DNA from 3 places in the Azospirillum mesophilum genome. Region 2 is predicted to be linked to each of the others. Evidence: predicted binding sites of a transcription regulator. Region 2 holds the regulator's gene; each other region holds the start of a gene.
What was found. Region 2 encodes PhoB, which activates phosphate uptake and scavenging genes when phosphate is short. Its sites were predicted from a motif close to TNTCATAAAACTGTCA; they were not measured.
Positions count from the first base shown of each region.

Region 1: ACSVC7_RS18540 (HesB/IscA family protein) is a predicted target of PhoB. The motif match lies at 2,410-2,425, and genes of this name have one in related genera.
Region 3: ACSVC7_RS11200 (RNA degradosome polyphosphate kinase) is a predicted target of PhoB. The motif match lies at 3,189-3,204, and genes of this name have one in related genera.

Region 1 covers NZ_JBPXMQ020000018.1:96,506-102,193, reverse strand. Annotated here, with positions in the region: gene nifS (cysteine desulfurase NifS) at 1-795, opposite strand, end outside; gene nifU (Fe-S cluster assembly protein NifU) at 800-1,723, opposite strand; gene ACSVC7_RS18540 (HesB/IscA family protein) at 1,883-2,260, opposite strand; gene ACSVC7_RS18535 (hypothetical protein) at 2,541-3,038, shown strand; gene ACSVC7_RS18530 (methyl-accepting chemotaxis protein) at 3,107-4,792, opposite strand; gene ACSVC7_RS18525 (nitrogen fixation protein NifQ) at 5,059-5,649, opposite strand; gene fdxB (ferredoxin III, nif-specific) at 5,678-5,688, opposite strand, start outside.
Region 2 covers NZ_JBPXMQ020000005.1:76,269-81,956, forward strand. Annotated here, with positions in the region: gene pstC (phosphate ABC transporter permease subunit PstC) at 1-121, shown strand, start outside; gene pstA (phosphate ABC transporter permease PstA) at 147-1,412, shown strand; gene pstB (phosphate ABC transporter ATP-binding protein PstB) at 1,500-2,246, shown strand; gene phoU (phosphate signaling complex protein PhoU) at 2,284-3,054, shown strand; gene phoB (phosphate regulon transcriptional regulator PhoB) at 3,101-3,805, shown strand; gene ACSVC7_RS07500 (hypothetical protein) at 3,890-4,162, opposite strand; gene ACSVC7_RS07505 (DsrE family protein) at 4,173-4,610, opposite strand; gene ACSVC7_RS07510 (HesA/MoeB/ThiF family protein) at 4,750-5,538, opposite strand; gene ACSVC7_RS07515 (hypothetical protein) at 5,623-5,688, opposite strand, start outside.
Region 3 covers NZ_JBPXMQ020000008.1:181,655-187,342, forward strand. Annotated here, with positions in the region: gene spbR (SpbR family protein) at 1-751, shown strand, start outside; gene ACSVC7_RS11190 (CYTH and CHAD domain-containing protein) at 951-2,531, opposite strand; gene ACSVC7_RS11195 (SixA phosphatase family protein) at 2,588-3,121, opposite strand; gene ACSVC7_RS11200 (RNA degradosome polyphosphate kinase) at 3,286-5,433, shown strand; gene ACSVC7_RS11205 (Ppx/GppA phosphatase family protein) at 5,455-5,688, shown strand, end outside.

The DNA.
Region 1 (5,688 bases), on a different contig from region 2:
GTTCATGTGGAACAGCGCGAGCTGCGCCGCCGCCCCCAGACCGACGATGCCCGGCGCGTTCTCCGTGCCGGCCCGGCGCGAGCGCTCCTGGTGGCCGCCGCGCAGCATCGGGCGGAAGCGAAGGCCGCGCTTCACGTAGAGCGCGCCGATGCCCTTGGGCGCGTGCAGCTTGTGGCCGGACAGCGACAGCATGTCGATGGCGCTGTCGGCGAGCTTCATCGGAATCTTGCCGACCGCCTGCACCGCGTCGGTGTGGAACACCGCACCCACGGCCTTGGCAAGCTTCGCCAGCTCCTCGATCGGGAAGATCGTCCCCGTCTCGTTGTTGGCCCACATGATGGAGACGATGGCGACGTCCTCGGTCAGTGCCGCTTTGTAGGCGTCGAGGTCCAGGTTGCCCTTGCCGTCCACGCCGATGCGGTGGACGGTGTAGCCGCGCTTCTTCTCCAGATAGTCGCACAGCGCCAGGACGGCGGGGTGTTCGACCACGCTGGTGACGATGCTGCGCTTTTTCGGGTAGGCCTCCAGCGCCGACAGGATCGCGGTGTTGTCGCTTTCCGTGCCGCCGGAGGTGAAGACGATCTCGCTGTCGTGGCCAGCGCCCAGCAGGGCCTGGACCTGCTTGCGCGCCCATTCGATCTTGCCGCCGACTGCCGCGCCGAAGGCGTGCATGGAGGAGGGGTTGCCGAACTGCTCCGTGAAGAGCGGCAGCATCTCCTTCAGGATTTCCGGATCGACGCGCGTCGTGGCGTTGTTGTCGAGGTAGATGCCTTGTTGGGAAATGGGCTGCGTCATGGCGTTACGCTCCCGCCGGCATGAGGGAGGCGGGCTTGACGCGGACGAACTCGCCCAGCGCCTCGACCAGCTTGGCCTGCACGCCCATCATGGTGCCGGCCGACTGCGAGCATCCGGAGCAGGCGCCGGTCAGGCGGACGTAGATGTCCTTGCCGTCGATGTCCACCAGCTCCACGTCGCCGCCGTCGCGCTGGATCTGCGGGCGCAGTTCCTCAATGGCGACCATGATCTTCTGCATGCGCTGCACGTTGGTGAGCTTCGGCGCGGCAACCGGGGCTTCGGCCTTCGGTTGCAGCGGCTTGATCGCGTCGAGGCCGACGGTGCCCGGCGGGTGCGCCTTGGGGGCAGCCAGCGCGCCGGTTTTGGCGAGCACCGCCTCCAGCACCTCCTCGATCTTCTCGTGGCAGGTCTGGCAGGAGCCGCCGGCCTTGGTGTAGTGGGTGACCTCTTCCAGCGTGGTCAGGTTGTTCACGGTCACCGCGCGCTCGATCATCGCCGCGTCGATGCCGAAGCACTTGCAGACCAGCTCGCCTTCCTCGTGGTCGTCGACCCACTCCTCGCCCTTGTAGTTGGCGATTGCGGCGCGCAGAGCCTCGGCGCCCATGACCGAGCAGTGCATCTTCTCCGGCGGCAGGCCGCCCAGATACTCCGCGATGTCGCGGTTGGTGACGACGAGCGCCTCGTCCACCGTCTTGCCGATGATCATCTCCGTCAGCGCCGACGAGGACGCGATGGCCGAGCCGCAGCCGAAGGTCTGGAACTTCGCCTCTTCGATGATCTGCGTGTCCGGGTTGACCTTCATCATCAGCTTCAGGGCGTCGCCGCAGGTGATCGACCCGACCTCGCCCACGGCGTTCGCCTCATCCAGCGCGCCGGCGTTCTTCGGGTTGAAGAAGTGTTCCTTGACCTTGTCGGTGTAGTTCCACATGACGCCTTGCCTTTCCCGCGTGACCGGGTGGGGGAGAGTGTTCGCTTCAAAGCGGATTTCGATCCGCTTAGGACCGCGACGGCGGGCCCGGACGCCCATGCGTCCGAAGCCCGGCCGGCGCGTGAGGCCGTTTGAATCTAAAGCGAACGGAAGTTCGCTTTAGTGCGTGGTGCCGCAGCCGGACGGGGACGCGGAGGCGCAGCTTCCGCCCGGTCCGGCCGAGAAGGACTTGCCGCAGCCGCAGGTGCTGGCCGCGTTCGGGTTGTCGAACTTGAATCCGGAGCCTTCGACCCCCTCGACGAAATCGACCACGACGCCGGTCAGGAAGGGCTGGCTGCTGGCATCCACGAAAATCTTCACGGCGCCGAATTCCAGAACCGCATCGTCCTCGCCGGCCTCGGCTTCCAGGCCCATCTGGTACTTCATCCCGGCGCAGCCGCCGTCGGCCACCGCGATGCGCAGTCCCGCGGCCGCGCCGCCGGACTTCGCCAGAACACGCTCCAGGGTGTTCACCGCCGCATCCGTCAGGGTCACCATGTCTGCCCCTCCAAAAGCTCCGTCGGACGTGCCGACCGATCCTGGCTGGGAAAAATGCAAACGGCGGGCCAACTCGTAAGGCGTTGAAAAAGAACGATTGTCAGGGATCGAGTGCTGGCGCGTTCCCGACAATTGTCGGTTCGACACCTTGTCAGGTTTGCGACACCTGCGACGAAAGGACGCATAAATAAAGTAGGGGCTTTCGTGAAAGCGGGTGGAGTCCCATACAAAAGTCGTCGGTCGGGCGGACTGTGGCGAACAACAACGGAAGGGGGCGGCGATGGACCGGCCGATCGAGTTGCGGGTTTCCGACGGGCGCATGGCCTTTGGCGACGTGCCGGAGCACATCGACGAGCGGCTGAGGGCGGCGGTGCAGTCCCGCGCCGAGCCGGCGGCCTGCGAGGCGCTGCTGTGGGAAGCGCACCGGATGGGGCCGCGCGTGCTGCCGGTCTTCTACGCGCTCTACAAATTCTACTTCAACCGCAAGCGGCTGGCGGATGCGGAGCGCGTGGCGCTGATCGGCCTGGAGGCCGCCGCGCAGGAGGGCGGCTTCCCCGCCGACTGGCACCGCATGCAGCCCGACAGCACCGACTGGACGAGGGAAGGGCCGCAGCGCTTCGCCCTGTTCACCCTGAAGGCGTTGGCCTTCATCAACCTGCGCCGTGAACGGCTGGCGGAGGCGCGGGCCATTCTCGCCAAGCTGGGGGAGATCGACCCGCTGGACCAGGTCGGCTACGGCGTGATCGCGTCGCTGGCGCGGGGCGTGATGGAGGAGTGAATGGGCGGACGGAGCGCATCCCGCACAGGCATGCGCCCCGTCCGGACCATACGTGGCCGAGGAGACGGTCAGGCGGCCCGGATGCTGGAAAGGAAGCGCTCAACTTCCCGACGCAAGTTGTCGGACTGTTGGGACAGTTCCTGCGCCGCGTTCAGCACTTGGCTCGCCGCGGTCCCGGTCTGCCCGGCGGCCTGGGTGACCTGGATGATGTTCGACGAGACCTCCTCGGTCCCGCGCGCCGCTTCCTGAACGTTGCGTGCGATCTCGCTGGTGGCCGCGGTCTGCTCTTCCACGGAACTGGCGATGCTGGTCGCGACTTCGTTGATCAGCCCGATGGTGCGGCCGATGCCCTGGATGGCGTCCACCGCGTTTCCGGTGACCTGCTGCATGGCCGCGACCTGGGCGGAAATGTCCTCCGTCGCTTTCGCGGTCTGGTTCGCGAGGCTTTTCACTTCCGACGCGACCACGGCGAACCCCTTGCCGGCTTCTCCGGCGCGTGCCGCTTCGATCGTGGCGTTCAGGGCGAGGAGGTTGGTCTGGCTCGCGATGTTGTTGATCAGGCTGACGACCTCGCCGATCCGCTGCGCCGCGTCGGCGAGGCTGCTGACCGTTCCGTTGGTCTCTTCGGCTTCGTGCACGGCCTGTCCGGCGATGGTGCTCGACTTCGTGACCTGGGAGGAAATGTCGCGCAGCGTCGACGACATTTCTTCCGTCGCCGAGGCGACCGTCTGGACGTTGGCCGAGGTCTGTTCCGCCGCAACCGCCACGGCGCCGGACTGCCGGCTCGACTGATCGGCGATTGCCGCCATGTCCTGGGCGGTGCTGTTGAGAAGGTCGGCGGCCGTCTTCACCGTGTTCAGGGTATGGACGACGTTCGATTCGAACCCCTGGACGAGGCTGTTGATGGACGCGGCCCGGCGTTCCTTGGCCGCCTGTTCATTGGCCTGCTCTCCGGCGAGGCGGTCGGCTTCGATGGCGTTGCGCTTGAACACCTCCACCGTCTGGGCCATGGCGCCGATTTCGTCCTTGCGGTCCAACCCGACGACGGACGTGGTCCGGTCGCCGCTGGCCAGCTTGGTCATGACCGTCGTGATCTCCTTGATGGGGGCGGCGATCCCGCGGGTCAGCAGCCAGCACATGGCCGCGGCGATGAGGCCGGCCGCCATCGCTCCGAAACCCGTCACGGTGAAGGTCGTGGAAAAGGCCGCGTTCTGCTGCTCCGACCTTGCGGCCAGGAGGTCTGATTCGACCTTGGAAATCTCCGCGACCTTGGCGCGCAGGGCGTCCATCGATTGCTTCCCGGCAGCACCGGCTTCCATGGCGCGTGCTTGCTCCTGGGTCGCGGGCTTCCCCATGAGCGCGATTTCCTTGCCCGCGATGTCGTTCATCCACGTCTTGGCGATGCGATCCAGGTCGGCCAGACGAGTTTGCTGGGCGGCGTTGTCCGAGGTCAGGTCCTTGACGTGGGAAAGCGCCTTCTCATAGGCGCTCTGCCCGGCTCGGAAGGGAGCCAGGAACTTTTCATCTCCGGCCAGCAGATACCCGCGCACCCCCGTTTCCTGGTCCACCATGGATGCCATCAAGGCGTCCATGGTCTTCAGCACCTCATAGGTGTGGATCGTCCATCCGTTGCTTTTTTGGATGAAGGACACTTGCCACCATGTCACCGCGCTGACGCCTGCCGTCACGGCGATCACAAAGGCGAAGGCCGCAAGCAGCTTCTTGAGGATGCTCAAGTTGTAAAAAAAGTTCACCAGCGCAACTCCTGAAGACAGGTTGTTGCGCTATGCTATGCGCATGAATGTTAAACATTGCTTTCTGGTGATGGGCCGAGCGCTCCCGCCAAGCCGTGAAAGCGTCCCGTCGCTGTGATACGGTTGGAAAATGATGGCTTCCATCATTTTCCAACCGTAAAGCCCGGCAGATCAATGCGTTAGCATTGATCGAAAGGGTCATGCCGGCGGCGCCTTCAGGTGCCGACGGTATGACATCGTGGATCGTGCGCCTTCGTGGCGGACGATCACTCCGCCGCGCCGAAACACACCGCTTCGGCGCCGCAGTCGCGGCACAAGGGGGCGCCGCAGGGGATCAGGCCGTCCCGCGCGCAGAGATACCGGTAGAAGAAGGTCTTCCAGTGGGTGCCCGTCGGGTTCAGAGCGGCCAGCGGTTCGAAGTGGCGTTCCATCAGCGCGGCGAGGTGCCGGGGGCCGGCGAGGCCCAGGTCCTGCCACAGGGCGCCGTCGTCCAGCGCCGCCCGCGCGATGATCGCGGCCAGCCACTCCTCTTCCTCCACGCCCAGCGAACGGTGGGTGAGCAGGAGGGCGGCGATATCAGTGGCCTCGCTGCGCAGCAGCGCCGGCAGGGGCGCGGGGGATAAATCCGGGACCGGCATGCCGGTGTCGAGCGTGCCGGGAAAATACTTGTCGAGAAGGCGCGTCAGCGTGACGTCGGGAAGGCCGAGCGCGCCCGGTGCCACCGTCCAGCGACGGGCCAGGATGCAGGCGAACAGATGCGCGTCGAAGACGTTGCAGCGGCCTTGCCGGTCAGCCAGCCAGCGGTACAGAACGACGGTTTCGCCCGCCCCCGGCGGGGCGGCGTGCAGGATGCCCATGGCGTCCTCCGGGGGCGGATGCGAAGGATCAAGCCGCTT
Region 2 (5,688 bases):
GTTCGACAGCCCCAAGACGCTGTCGGCCTTCGGCCTCGGGCTGGTGCTGTTCGTCGTGACGCTCACCCTCAACATGGTCGCCCTGCGGGTGGTCCAGAAGTATCGAGAGAAATATGACTGATCTCGTGCAACAGGATATGCGGGACATGTCGGTCGCCGTCTCCAAGTCTCGCTACCAGAGCGAGGAATTCACGGCGCGCCTGCGCCGCCGCTACGCCGCCGAACGGCGCTTCCGGATGGCCGGGATGGCCGCCGTGGCGCTCGCCTCGATGATGCTGGTGGTGCTGCTGGGCTCGATCATCAGCAAGGGCTACACGGCCTTCTGGCAGACGCAGCTCCGGCTGGAGGTCACGCTGGACAAGGCCCAGGTGGACGAGGGCAACTACGCGGCGATCCTGCGCCAGGCGCTCTACGCCCAGGTGCCGGAGGCCAAGGACCGCGCCAGCCGCCGTTCGCTGAACGAGCTGCTGTCGTCGGGCGCGCCCTACCAGCTGGAAAAGATGGTCCGCGAGAACCCGGCGCTGGTCGGCACGACGCAGACGGTCTGGGTGCTGGCCGACGACGAGGTCGACCAGTTCATGAAGGGCTTCATCCGCCGCGACGTGCCGGAGGCCGAACGCCGCCTGAACGACGTGAAGGTCGGCGCGCTGGACAAGCTGGCCGCCGGCGGGGCGATCAAGAGCACCTTCAACAGCACCCTGTTCACCGCCGGCGACAGCCGCGAGCCCGAACAGGCCGGCATCTGGGGCGCCATCGTCGGTTCCTTCCTGACGCTGATCGTGACCATGCTGCTGTCGGTTCCCATCGGCGTCGCCGCCGCGGTCTATCTTGAGGAGTTCGCGCCCAAGAACCGCTGGACCGACCTGATCGAGGTGAACATCAACAACCTCGCCGCGGTGCCGTCGATCATCTTCGGCCTGCTGGGTCTGGCGGTGTTCCTGGGCTTCTTCGGCATGCCGCGCTCCGCCCCGCTGGTCGGCGGTCTGGTGATGGCGCTGATGACCCTGCCGGTCATCATCATCGCGTCCCGCGTCGCGCTGAAGGCGGTGCCGCCGTCGATCCGCGAAGCGGCGCTGGGCATCGGCGCCTCGCCGTTGCAGACGGTGACCGACCATGTGCTGCCGCTGGCCCTGCCGGGCATCCTGACCGGCACCATCATCGGCATGGCCCGCGCGCTGGGCGAGACGGCGCCGCTGCTGATGATCGGCATGGTCGCCTTCATCGTCGACATCCCGCACGGCCTGACGGACAGCGCCACGGCCCTGCCGGTGCAGATCTACATGTGGGCGGACAGCCCCGAGCGCGCCTTCACGGAGCGCACCTCGGCGGCGATCATGATCCTGCTCGCCTTCCTCATCCTGATGAACGGCCTGGCCGTCTTCCTGCGCAAGAAATTCGAGAGGCGTTGGTAATCCACCATGACCTACCAGACCAGCTTCCAGACGCAGACCCCGACCCCGACCGCCTCCGCAGCGCCACGGCCCGCCGCCGACATAAAGATGGTCGCCCGCGACGTGAAGGTCTTCTACGGGGCCAAGCAGGCGCTGAAGGGCATCAACCTGGACATCCAGGAAAACAAGGTGATGGCCCTGATCGGGCCGTCGGGCTGCGGCAAGTCCACCTTCCTGCGCTGCCTGAACCGGATGAACGACACCATCGAGAACTGCCGGGTCGAAGGCCTGATCGCGCTCGATGGGGAGGATGTCTACGGCCGGAACATCGACGCCGTGCAGCTGCGCGCCCGCGTCGGCATGGTGTTCCAGAAGCCGAACCCTTTCCCGAAGTCGATCTACGACAACATCGCCTACGGCCCGCGCATCCACGGCATCGCCACCCACCGCGACGAGTTCGACGAGATCGTCCAGACCTCGCTGGAGCGCGCCGGCCTGTGGAACGAGGTGAAGGACCGCCTGCGCGAGCCGGGCACCGGCCTGTCCGGCGGCCAGCAGCAGCGCCTGTGCATCGCCCGCGCCATCGCGGTCAGCCCGGAAGTGATCCTGATGGACGAGCCCTGCTCGGCGCTCGACCCCATCGCGACGGCCCACATCGAGGAGCTGATCGACGAGCTGCGCGAGAACTACACGATCGTCATCGTCACCCACAACATGCAGCAGGCGGCCCGCGTCTCCCAGAAGACCGCCTTCTTCCACCTGGGCGACATGGTCGAGTGCGACGACACCGAGGAAATCTTCACCAACCCGCGCGACGAGCGCACCCAGGGCTACATCACCGGCCGGTACGGCTGAGCCGGCGATGGGCGACCTTCCAGTGAGGGGGCGGAGCATGAGTTCCGATCACATTGTTCGCTCCTTCTCGCAGGAGCTGCAACGGCTGGCCAACCTGATCACGCAGATGGGCGGCGTGGCGGAGGCGCAGGTGGACGCCGCCGTCAAGGCGGTGGCCCGCCGCGACGTGGCGCTGGCCGCCCAGGTCATGCAGACCGACCAGCGCATCGACCAGTACGAGCGCGAGATCGACGCGGAGGCGATCCGGCTGCTGGCGCTCCGCCAGCCGCTGGCGCAGGACCTGCGGGAGATCGTGTCGGCGCTGAAGATCTCCGCCGACCTGGAGCGGATCGGCGACTACGCCTCCAACATCGCCAAGCGCTCGCTGGCGCTGGCCCAGGTGCCGCCGGTGCGCCCGGCGGCGGCGATTCCGCGCATGGGGCTGCTGGTCGAGGCGATCATGAAGGACGTGCTCGACGCCTACATCGAGCGCGACGTCGCCAAGGCCGTCTCCGCCTGGGAGCGGGACGAGGAGCTGGACGACCTCTACACCAGCCTGTTCCGCGAGGTCCTGACCTACATGATGGAGGACCCGCGCAACATCACGCCCTGCACGCACCTGCTGTTCATGGCGAAGAACCTGGAGCGGATCGGCGACCACGCGACCAACGTCGCGGAGACCATCCACTTCCTGGTCGTCGGGGCGCCGCTGCGCGAGGAGCGGCCGAAGGGCGACACCAGCAGCTTCGAAGTGGTGAAGCCGGAGGACGAACCGGCGTTGCCGCCGGCGGCTGGCCGGGATAACGATGGAGCGGGCCATGCCGCGTGACGGCGATGTGCGAAGCAGGGGCGGGGCCAACCGGAGCGGAGAAAGCATGAATTCGGCGCTGAAGCCGCTCGTCCTCATCGTGGAGGACGAAGCCGACATCGTGACGTTGCTGAAGTACAACCTGGAAAAGGAAGGCTTCCGGGTCAACGCCGCCAGCGACGGCGAGGAAGCCCTGCTTCTGGCCGGGGAGCAGACGCCGAACATCGTGCTTCTCGACTGGATGCTGCCGCTGATGTCGGGGCTGGAGGTCTGCCGGCAGATGCGGCGCAACGCCAAGATGCGGGACATCCCCATCATCATGCTGACCGCCCGTGGGGAAGAGGCCGACCGGGTGCGCGGCCTGAACTCCGGCGCCGACGACTACATCACCAAGCCCTTCTCCCCGACCGAGCTGGTCGCCCGCATGCGCGCCGTGCTGCGCCGCGCCTCCCCCAGCATGACGGAGGAGGTGCTGCAGTTCGCCGACGTGACCATGGACCTCGCCGCGCACCGCGTGCGGCGCAATGGCCGCGACGTGCATCTGGGGCCGACCGAGTTCCGCCTGCTGCGCCACTTCATGCAGCATCCGGGGCGGGTCTTCTCCCGCGAGCAGCTCCTGGACATCGTCTGGGGGCACGACGTGTATGTCGAGCCGCGCACGGTGGACGTCCACATCCGCCGCCTGCGCAAGGCCATGAACGATGACACGGAACTGGACCTGATCCGCACCGTGCGCTCGGCGGGCTACGCGCTGGACACGAAGGCGGTTTGAGGAGCCCGTAGGTTGGGTTGAGGCGCGGCCGAAACCCAACGCTCCCGTCGGAGGGGCTGTTGGGTTTCGCAAGCTCAACCCAACCTACGATTCCAACCGTGTGACCGCCTCGCGCAGGATCGCCACCTTCGGGGCAAATCGGTTCGCCGGGTCCCCATCCTCGATGAAGCCGATCATGATGCCCAGCGCGTGGGCGACCTTGGGGGCGAGGTCGGGCGCGGCGTGGGCTTTCACGTGGCGGGCCAGCGCGGACAGGTCGTCCTCGTAAGGATTGCCCTCGAAGCCGTCGGCGGCGATGGCCTCGAATCGGTTGGCGTACTCGATGACGAGCGCCGTGTCGTTCGCCGGATCGCTCATATCAATTCGCTCATACGAACAGGATGGCGCCGGTCTTGGGCGCGTCGTTCAGGAAGGTGACGACGCCGCCGGTCTTCACCGGCACGTCGGCGCGCAGCGCGGTGCCCGTGGGCAGGCCCAGCGCCTTCACCGCCATCTCGCAGGCCATGAAGGTCACGTTCAGCATCACGCAGGCGCTCAGCAGCTCTTCGAAGCCGGCGAGGCCGTTGTCGGCGAACCAACCGTCGCGCTCGGCCGGGGGGCGGCCGTCGTCGGCGGGGTCCAGCCCGTGCCAGCCGGGGACGCCCGGCTCGCTCTCCGCCAGCAGGGTGCGGAGCGCGCGGCCGGTGAAGAACAGGGTGACCTTGCGGTTCGTCGCCGCCGCCGCGCTGGCCATCACCAGGGCGTAATGCACCCGGTCGAAGCCGCCCGCGTGCAGGACGATGGACAGGTTTTCCGGTCCCTGCATCGGGACGCCTCCTTCCGGTCGCCGCTTAAAGCGAACTGCCGTTCGCTTTAGATTTCATATGGCCTCACTTGCCGGCCGGGCTTCGGACGCATGAGCGTCCGGGCCCGCCGTCGCGGTCCAAAGCGGATCGAAATCCGCTTTAGTGTGCGGAGAGGTCGTGGATGGTCGGGTGGGTGCCGCACAGCGGGCATTCGGGGTCGCGCTTGACCGCGATGCGCTGGTAGGAGGCGTAGAGCGTGTCCATCATCAGCAGGCTGCCGGACAGGCTTTCCCCGATGCCCAGGATCTCCTTCAGTACCTCGGTCGCCTGGAGCGAGCCGACGAAGCCGCCCAGCGCCCCCAGCACGCCGCCTTCCGAACAGGACGGCACCAGCCCGCGCGGCGGCGGCTCCCGGAAGATGCAGCGGTAGCAGGGGTGGGGGTCGCCCAGATGCGCCTTGTAGGTGGCGAGCTGCCCGTCGAAGCGCAGGATCGCCGCCGACACCAGAGTCTTCTTCGCGAAATAGCAGGCGTCGTTCAGCAGGAACCGCGTGGCGAAATTGTCCGACCCGTCGGCCACGATGTCGTAGCGGCCGATCAGGTCCAGCGCGTTGTCCCGGGTCAGGCGGGTCTTGTGCGTCTCCACCACCACGTCGGGGTTCAGCGCGCGGATGCGGGCCGCCGCACTCTCCACCTTCGGCTGGCCGAGCGTGGTTTCGTCGTGGATCACCTGGCGCTGGAGGTTCGACAGGTCCACCGTGTCGTCGTCGACGACGCCGATGGTGCCGACTCCGGCCGCGGCGAGATAGAGCAGAAGCGGCGCGCCGAGGCCCCCCGCTCCGACCACGAGGACGCGGGCGCGCAGCAGCGCCGCCTGTCCGATGCCACCGACCTCCGGCAGGATGATGTGACGGGAGTAGCGGTGGAGCTGGGTTTCCGTGAAGTCCATGGGCGGCAGAATAGCGCGGAACGCCCCGTCCCGCGCAAGCCCTCAGCACAAGCCCTCAGCGCAAGCCCACAACGGGGCCGCCGGTCAGGCGATCACGTGCATCTTGTAGGGGCTGCTGGTGGAGGAGGCGTTGGTCTTCGAGCCTTTGGC
Region 3 (5,688 bases), on a different contig from region 2:
GCGCCGTTCCAACGTGCCGGCCAGCGTGGCGGACGCCCTGATCGAAACCGCCTCCGAAGGCGCTGTCGCGGCGCTGGTCGCCAACGAGGGCGCGGACCTCGGCGAACGCAGCCTCAGCCGGGTCATGGACCGGTTCGGGAATGCCGAATCGGTGCAGGCGCCGTTGGTCGAGCGGTCCAAGCTGCCGATCACCATCGCCGAACGGCTGGTCGCCGTCGTGTCGGAACGGCTGCGCGAACATCTGGTCACCAACCACGAACTGCCCGCCAAGGTCGCCGCCGACCTCGTCCTGCAAAGCCGCGAACGCGCCACGGTCGCCCTCTTCTCGGGCGAGAGCGACGAGGGGGCGTTGGAACGGCTGGTCGCGCAGTTGTCCCGGACGGGGCGGCTGACGCCGTCGCTGCTGCTGCGGGCGCTGTGCATGGGCGATGTGGCCTTTTTCGAGACGGCCATGTCGTACATGGGCAACGTGCCGCTGACCAACGCGCGCCTGCTGATCCACGACGCCGGGCGGCTGGGGCTGAAGTCCATCTACGACAAGGCGAAACTTCCCGCGGCCCTGCTGCCGGCCTGCCGGATCGCGCTCGACGTGCTGAAGGAAACGCCCTACGACGGCGAAGCCCACGACATTGAACGCCACCGCCGCCGTGTGATCGAGCGCATCCTCACCCAGTACGAGGATTTGGCGCCGGAAGACCTGGACTACCTGCTCGCCAAGCTCGGCGACCTGATGGTTGCGGAGGCGGAGTAGAGCGAAAATCCCCTCGCCCGGCTCCGCCGGGAGAGGGAGGGGCCCATGGCGAAGCCATGGGAGGGTGAGGGCAAGGTCAGCCCGAGAATCTTTGCGTTTGTATCGCCTGGATTCTCGGAAAAACCTTGCCCTCACCCTCCCACGCCGTTGGCGTGGGCCCCTCCCTCTCCCATCGGAGATGGGCGAGGGGGGTAGGGTCTCACCCCCAAAAGACCGGGGTTTCCCGGAATGCCTTCCACAGGTCGGGCAGCGCCTTGCGGCGTTTGTCGGCTTGCTTGGCCAGCCATTTCGCGGCGGCCTCGGCGGTCGGGCGCTGGTCCGAATCGGATTCGGCCATGGTGCGCAACAGCCGCTTGCCGATGGCCGCGTCGTGGTCGGCGTCGAGCGCGCCGAGCATCGCCTCCAGCGCGGCGATGAAGGGCACCGTTGCCGTCTCCGCGTAGAGGCCCCGGAAGAACTCCGCCGCGTAGCGCAGCTTGCGCAGGCGCCGGCGCAGGCGGTCGCGCGCCGCGCTGTTCGCGCCATCCAGGGCCTTGCCGGCCTTCAGCGCCCGCGCGTGCTGCTCGGCGAGCCACGCGCCGGCCAGCGCCGACATGGGCCGGTCGAGCTGGGCGCGCAAGGCCGGTTCGGCGGCGCCGTGCCAGCGCCCGTCCTCCAGCCACGCGCCGAGCGCCAGGATCAGCTCGGTGCAGCGGGGCGACTGGATCGCGTCCATCGCCGCGTCGGCGGGCGCGCGGCGTGCGTCCCGCACCGCCGCCGTGAGGGCGGGCAGGCCGTCGGGTGCCTTGGCCGAGGCGGCGAGCAGCTCCAGCGCGCCGGACAGCAGCACGTCCCATTCCCGCGCCGGGCCGAGCTTGCGGGTGAACCAGCGGATGCCATCCCCGTTGCGGCAGGCGTCCGGCTTGCCGGCCAGCGGGCGGAACAGGCGGACGGCTGTGCGCAGCCGGCGCAGGGCCACGCGCATCTGGTGCAGCCCCTCCACGTCGCCGCCAGCCAGAGCGCAGGGCTCGTTGGCGAGGAGCTGGCGCAGGCAATGCCGCACGATGTGCCGGTAGGCCTCCGCCACCGTCGTGACGGGGGACAGGCCCAACGGTTCCGGCAGGACGGGGGCGGGCAGGCGGCCGGCGACGAGGCGGTAGCCGACCTCCGCCTTGCTCTCCGTCCCGATTCGGGCCGGCACGTTGCGCTGGAGCGCCAGCGCCGTGTCGAACAGGCGGCCGACGCGCCCGGCCTTCAGCTCAAGCTCCACCTCACTGATGCGGGCGCAGGCGGTGCCGGCGCTGATCTGCCCCTCGTCCACCGCGACCTCGATGGCGGTCAGCGAGTCGGGGCGGATCAGCAGGGTGGTGCGTTGGAAGTCGGTCACGAAGACGGGCGCCAACGCCCCGCGCGCCTCGGCCGGGACCAAGGCAGCCACGCCTTCAGCGTCGAGGATTGCGAGGTCCGGCGTGGGGCCGGCGATGGTCCAGTCCCATTCCTTGCGCACCGCCACAGCGGCCGAGTCGCTGGATGTCGCGGAATTGACGGTCTTCAGCGTCTGGACGAATCGGTCGCCGTCCTCCCGCACGCGCAGGGCGACGCCGTTGGCGAGCAGGCGCAGGTCCGGCGTGTCGTAATAGACGGTGCGCAGATGGCGGGTGACCGGCTCCCCGTCCGCCAGCACGCGCAGGGCCGGCAGGGCCAGCACGCGGGGAAGGTCGCGCGGGTCGAGATGGAGCTTCATTTCCACCTCGCGCACGGCGGACACCGCGGCGGATGCTGACGGGGGCGCGGAGGACACGCGGGCGATCTCCTGACTCTGTGCAGGCCTCCAATACCCCAAGATGGCGTGGGGCGTTAAGCCAGTTTGCGCGGCAGCACGAAATCGGTGAGCCGACCGGCGCCGAGTTCCAGGTCGCGCCAGTGCGCCGTCTCGAACAGCAGGACGGCGCAGGCCGCCGTCGGGAACTTCTCCTCCAGCGCCTTGCGGTGCCGGTCCTCGCCGGACCCCGTCAATTGCCGCGCCAGATCGTGCAGATCGGGGTTGTGGGCGACGAGCATCAGGGACGAGGCCGAATCCGGCGCGTCGCGCAGCCGCTCCAGCAGCACATGCGCGCCGCACAGATACAGGCCGTGCTCGAACTCCACCGGGATTTCGGGGGCCGGGATATCGGGGGCGTCCATCGCGGCCAGCACCCGCCGGGCGGTGTCCGACGCGCGGACGGCGGTGGAGCACAGCACGAGGTCGACGTGCGCCTTGTGATCCTTCAGGTAGCGGCCGACCAGCCGCGCCGCCTTTTCTCCGCGCGGGGCGAGCGGCCGGTCATGGTCGTCCAGCGCCGGATCGTCCCACGACGATTTGCCGTGGCGCAGAAGGAATAAGGTCTTCATGACGGATTGCCTCTCCTGGCGTGATTGGCCGCACTTGCACCTGTTTTCCACGCGGGTCTATCGTGACTGACCCAAAACCGTAATAGAGTTCGGGTAGTCTGCCCGCCCCAACGCACCGCCGGACTCTACCGGCGCCGTCACCCACGCGAAAGCCCGAGGCTGCTGTGACCCACCTTCAGGACCTGGAAGCGTATTGCATCGAAGCGAACGCGCCCGAGCGCTTCATCAACCGCGAACTGTCTTGGCTGGCCTTCAACCAGCGCGTCCTGGAGGAGGCCTCGAACCCCAACCACCCGCTGTTGGAGCGGTTGCGCTTCCTGTCGATCTCGGCCAGCAACCTGGACGAATTCTACATGGTCCGCGTCGCCGGCCTGAAGGGGCAGGTGGCCGCGGGGGTCAAGGCGCCAAGCCCGGAGAACCTGACGCCGGCCCAGCAGCTGGCCGGGGTCAATCAGCGAATCATCGAGCTGATGGCCGCGCAGCAGGCGATGTGGCGCAGCCTGAAGGTGGATCTGCGCGAGGCCGGCATCACCGTGGTGAGCGTGGAAGATCTGACCGACGGCGAGAAGGACTGGCTGGAGGCCAAGTTCCTCGACGACATCTTCCCGATCCTCACCCCGATCGCGGTGGACCCGGCGCATCCCTTCCCCTTCCTGCCGAACCTGGGCTTCTCGCTGGCGCTGCAGCTTCATGAACCGGTGAAGGGCCGCCACCTGGACGCGCTGGTGCCGCTGCCGGCGCAGCTTGAGCGCTTTATCCGCTTGCCGGGATCGGACATCCGCTTCATCCAGCTGGAAAAGCTGGTGATGCTGTTCATCGACCGCCTGTTCCCGCCGTTCCAGGTGAAGGCGCACGGCGTCTTCCGCGTGCTGCGCGACAGCGAAATCGAAATCGAGGAAGAAGCGGAAGATCTGGTCCGGACCTTCGAAAGCGCGCTGAAGCGCCGCCGCCGGGGCAGCGTCATCCGGCTCGCCACCGACGCGGGCATGGCCGCGGATCTGCGGGAGTTCCTGCGGCACGAGCTGAACGTGTCGAACGACGACGTGTTCATCCTGGACGGCCTGATCGGCCTGACCGACACCAAGCAGCTGATCGTGGACGAGCGGCCCGACCTCGTCTTCCGGCCCTTCAACGCCCGCTTCCCGGAGCGCATCCGCGACTTCGGCGGCGACTGCTTCGCGGCCATCCGCGACAAGGACATCGTCGTCCACCACCCGTACGAGAGCTTCGACGTGGTGGTGCAGTTCATCCGGCAGGCGGCGCGCGACCCGCAGGTCGTCGCCATCAAGCAGACGCTCTACCGCACCAGCAAGGATAGCCCCATCGTCGCCGCCCTGATCGAGGCGGCGGAGGCCGGCAAGTCGGTCACCGCGCTGGTGGAGCTGAAGGCCCGCTTCGACGAGGAGGCCAACATCCGCTGGGCGCGCGACCTGGAGCGTGCGGGCGCCCAGGTGGTCTACGGCTTCGTGGACCTGAAGACGCACGCCAAGGTGTCGCTTGTGGTGCGGCGCGAGAACAAGGCGCTGCGCAGCTACGTGCATTTCGGGACGGGCAACTACCATCCGATCACCGCGAAGGTCTACACCGACCTGTCCTTCTTCACCTGCGACCCGGCGCTCTGCCACGACGCGGCGGTGATGTTCAACTTCATGACCGGCTACGCCACGCCGAAGCATCTGGAGAAGATCGCCATCGCCCCGATCACGCTGCGCCAGCGGCTGGTCCAGCTGATCGACGCGGAAATCGCCAACGCGTCGGCCGGCAAGCCCGCGCAGATCTGGGTGAAGCTGAACTCGCTGGTCGATTCGGAGATCATCGACAAGCTGTACGAGGCCTCGCAGAAGGGCGTGCAGATCGACATGGTCATCCGCGGCATCTGCTGCCTGCGCCCCGGCGTGAAGGGCCTGTCGGAGAACATCCGCGTGCGCAGCATCGTCGGCCGTTTCCTGGAGCATGGGCGCGTGATCTGCTTCGGCAACGGCCAGCCGCTGCCGAATCCGCAGGCGAAGGTCTTCATCTCCTCGGCCGACTGGATGCCGCGCAACCTGGACCGCCGCATCGAGACGCTGGTGCCCATCGAGAACCCGACGGTGCACGAGCAGGTGCTGGACCAGATCATGGTCGCCAACCTGAAGGACGAGGCGAACAGCTGGAAGCTCGCCCCCGATGGGGTGTATCACCGCGTGGAGGCAGGGCCGGACGCTTTCAGCGCCCACAACTACTTCATGACCAACCCCAGCCTGTCGGGCCGCGGCAGCGCGCTGAGCAGCAAACGAACGCCGCCGCGGTTGAAGCTGCGTACGGTGTCCTGAAAGCGGGAGTGACGACGGCCTATGACGACGGCACAGGAACGGGCGGCGGGCTCGACCGAAAAGGGCGAGCGGGTCGCGGTCATCGACATCGGGTCCAACTCGATCCGGCTGGTCGTCTATGACGGGCTGAAGCGGTCGCCGCTGCCGCTCTTCAACGAAAAGGTCCTGTGTGGCCTGGGGCGCGGGGTGGAGAAGTCCGGCCGCCTCAACCCGGAGGGCGTGGCGCAGGCCTTGGAGGCGCTGGAACGCTTCGCC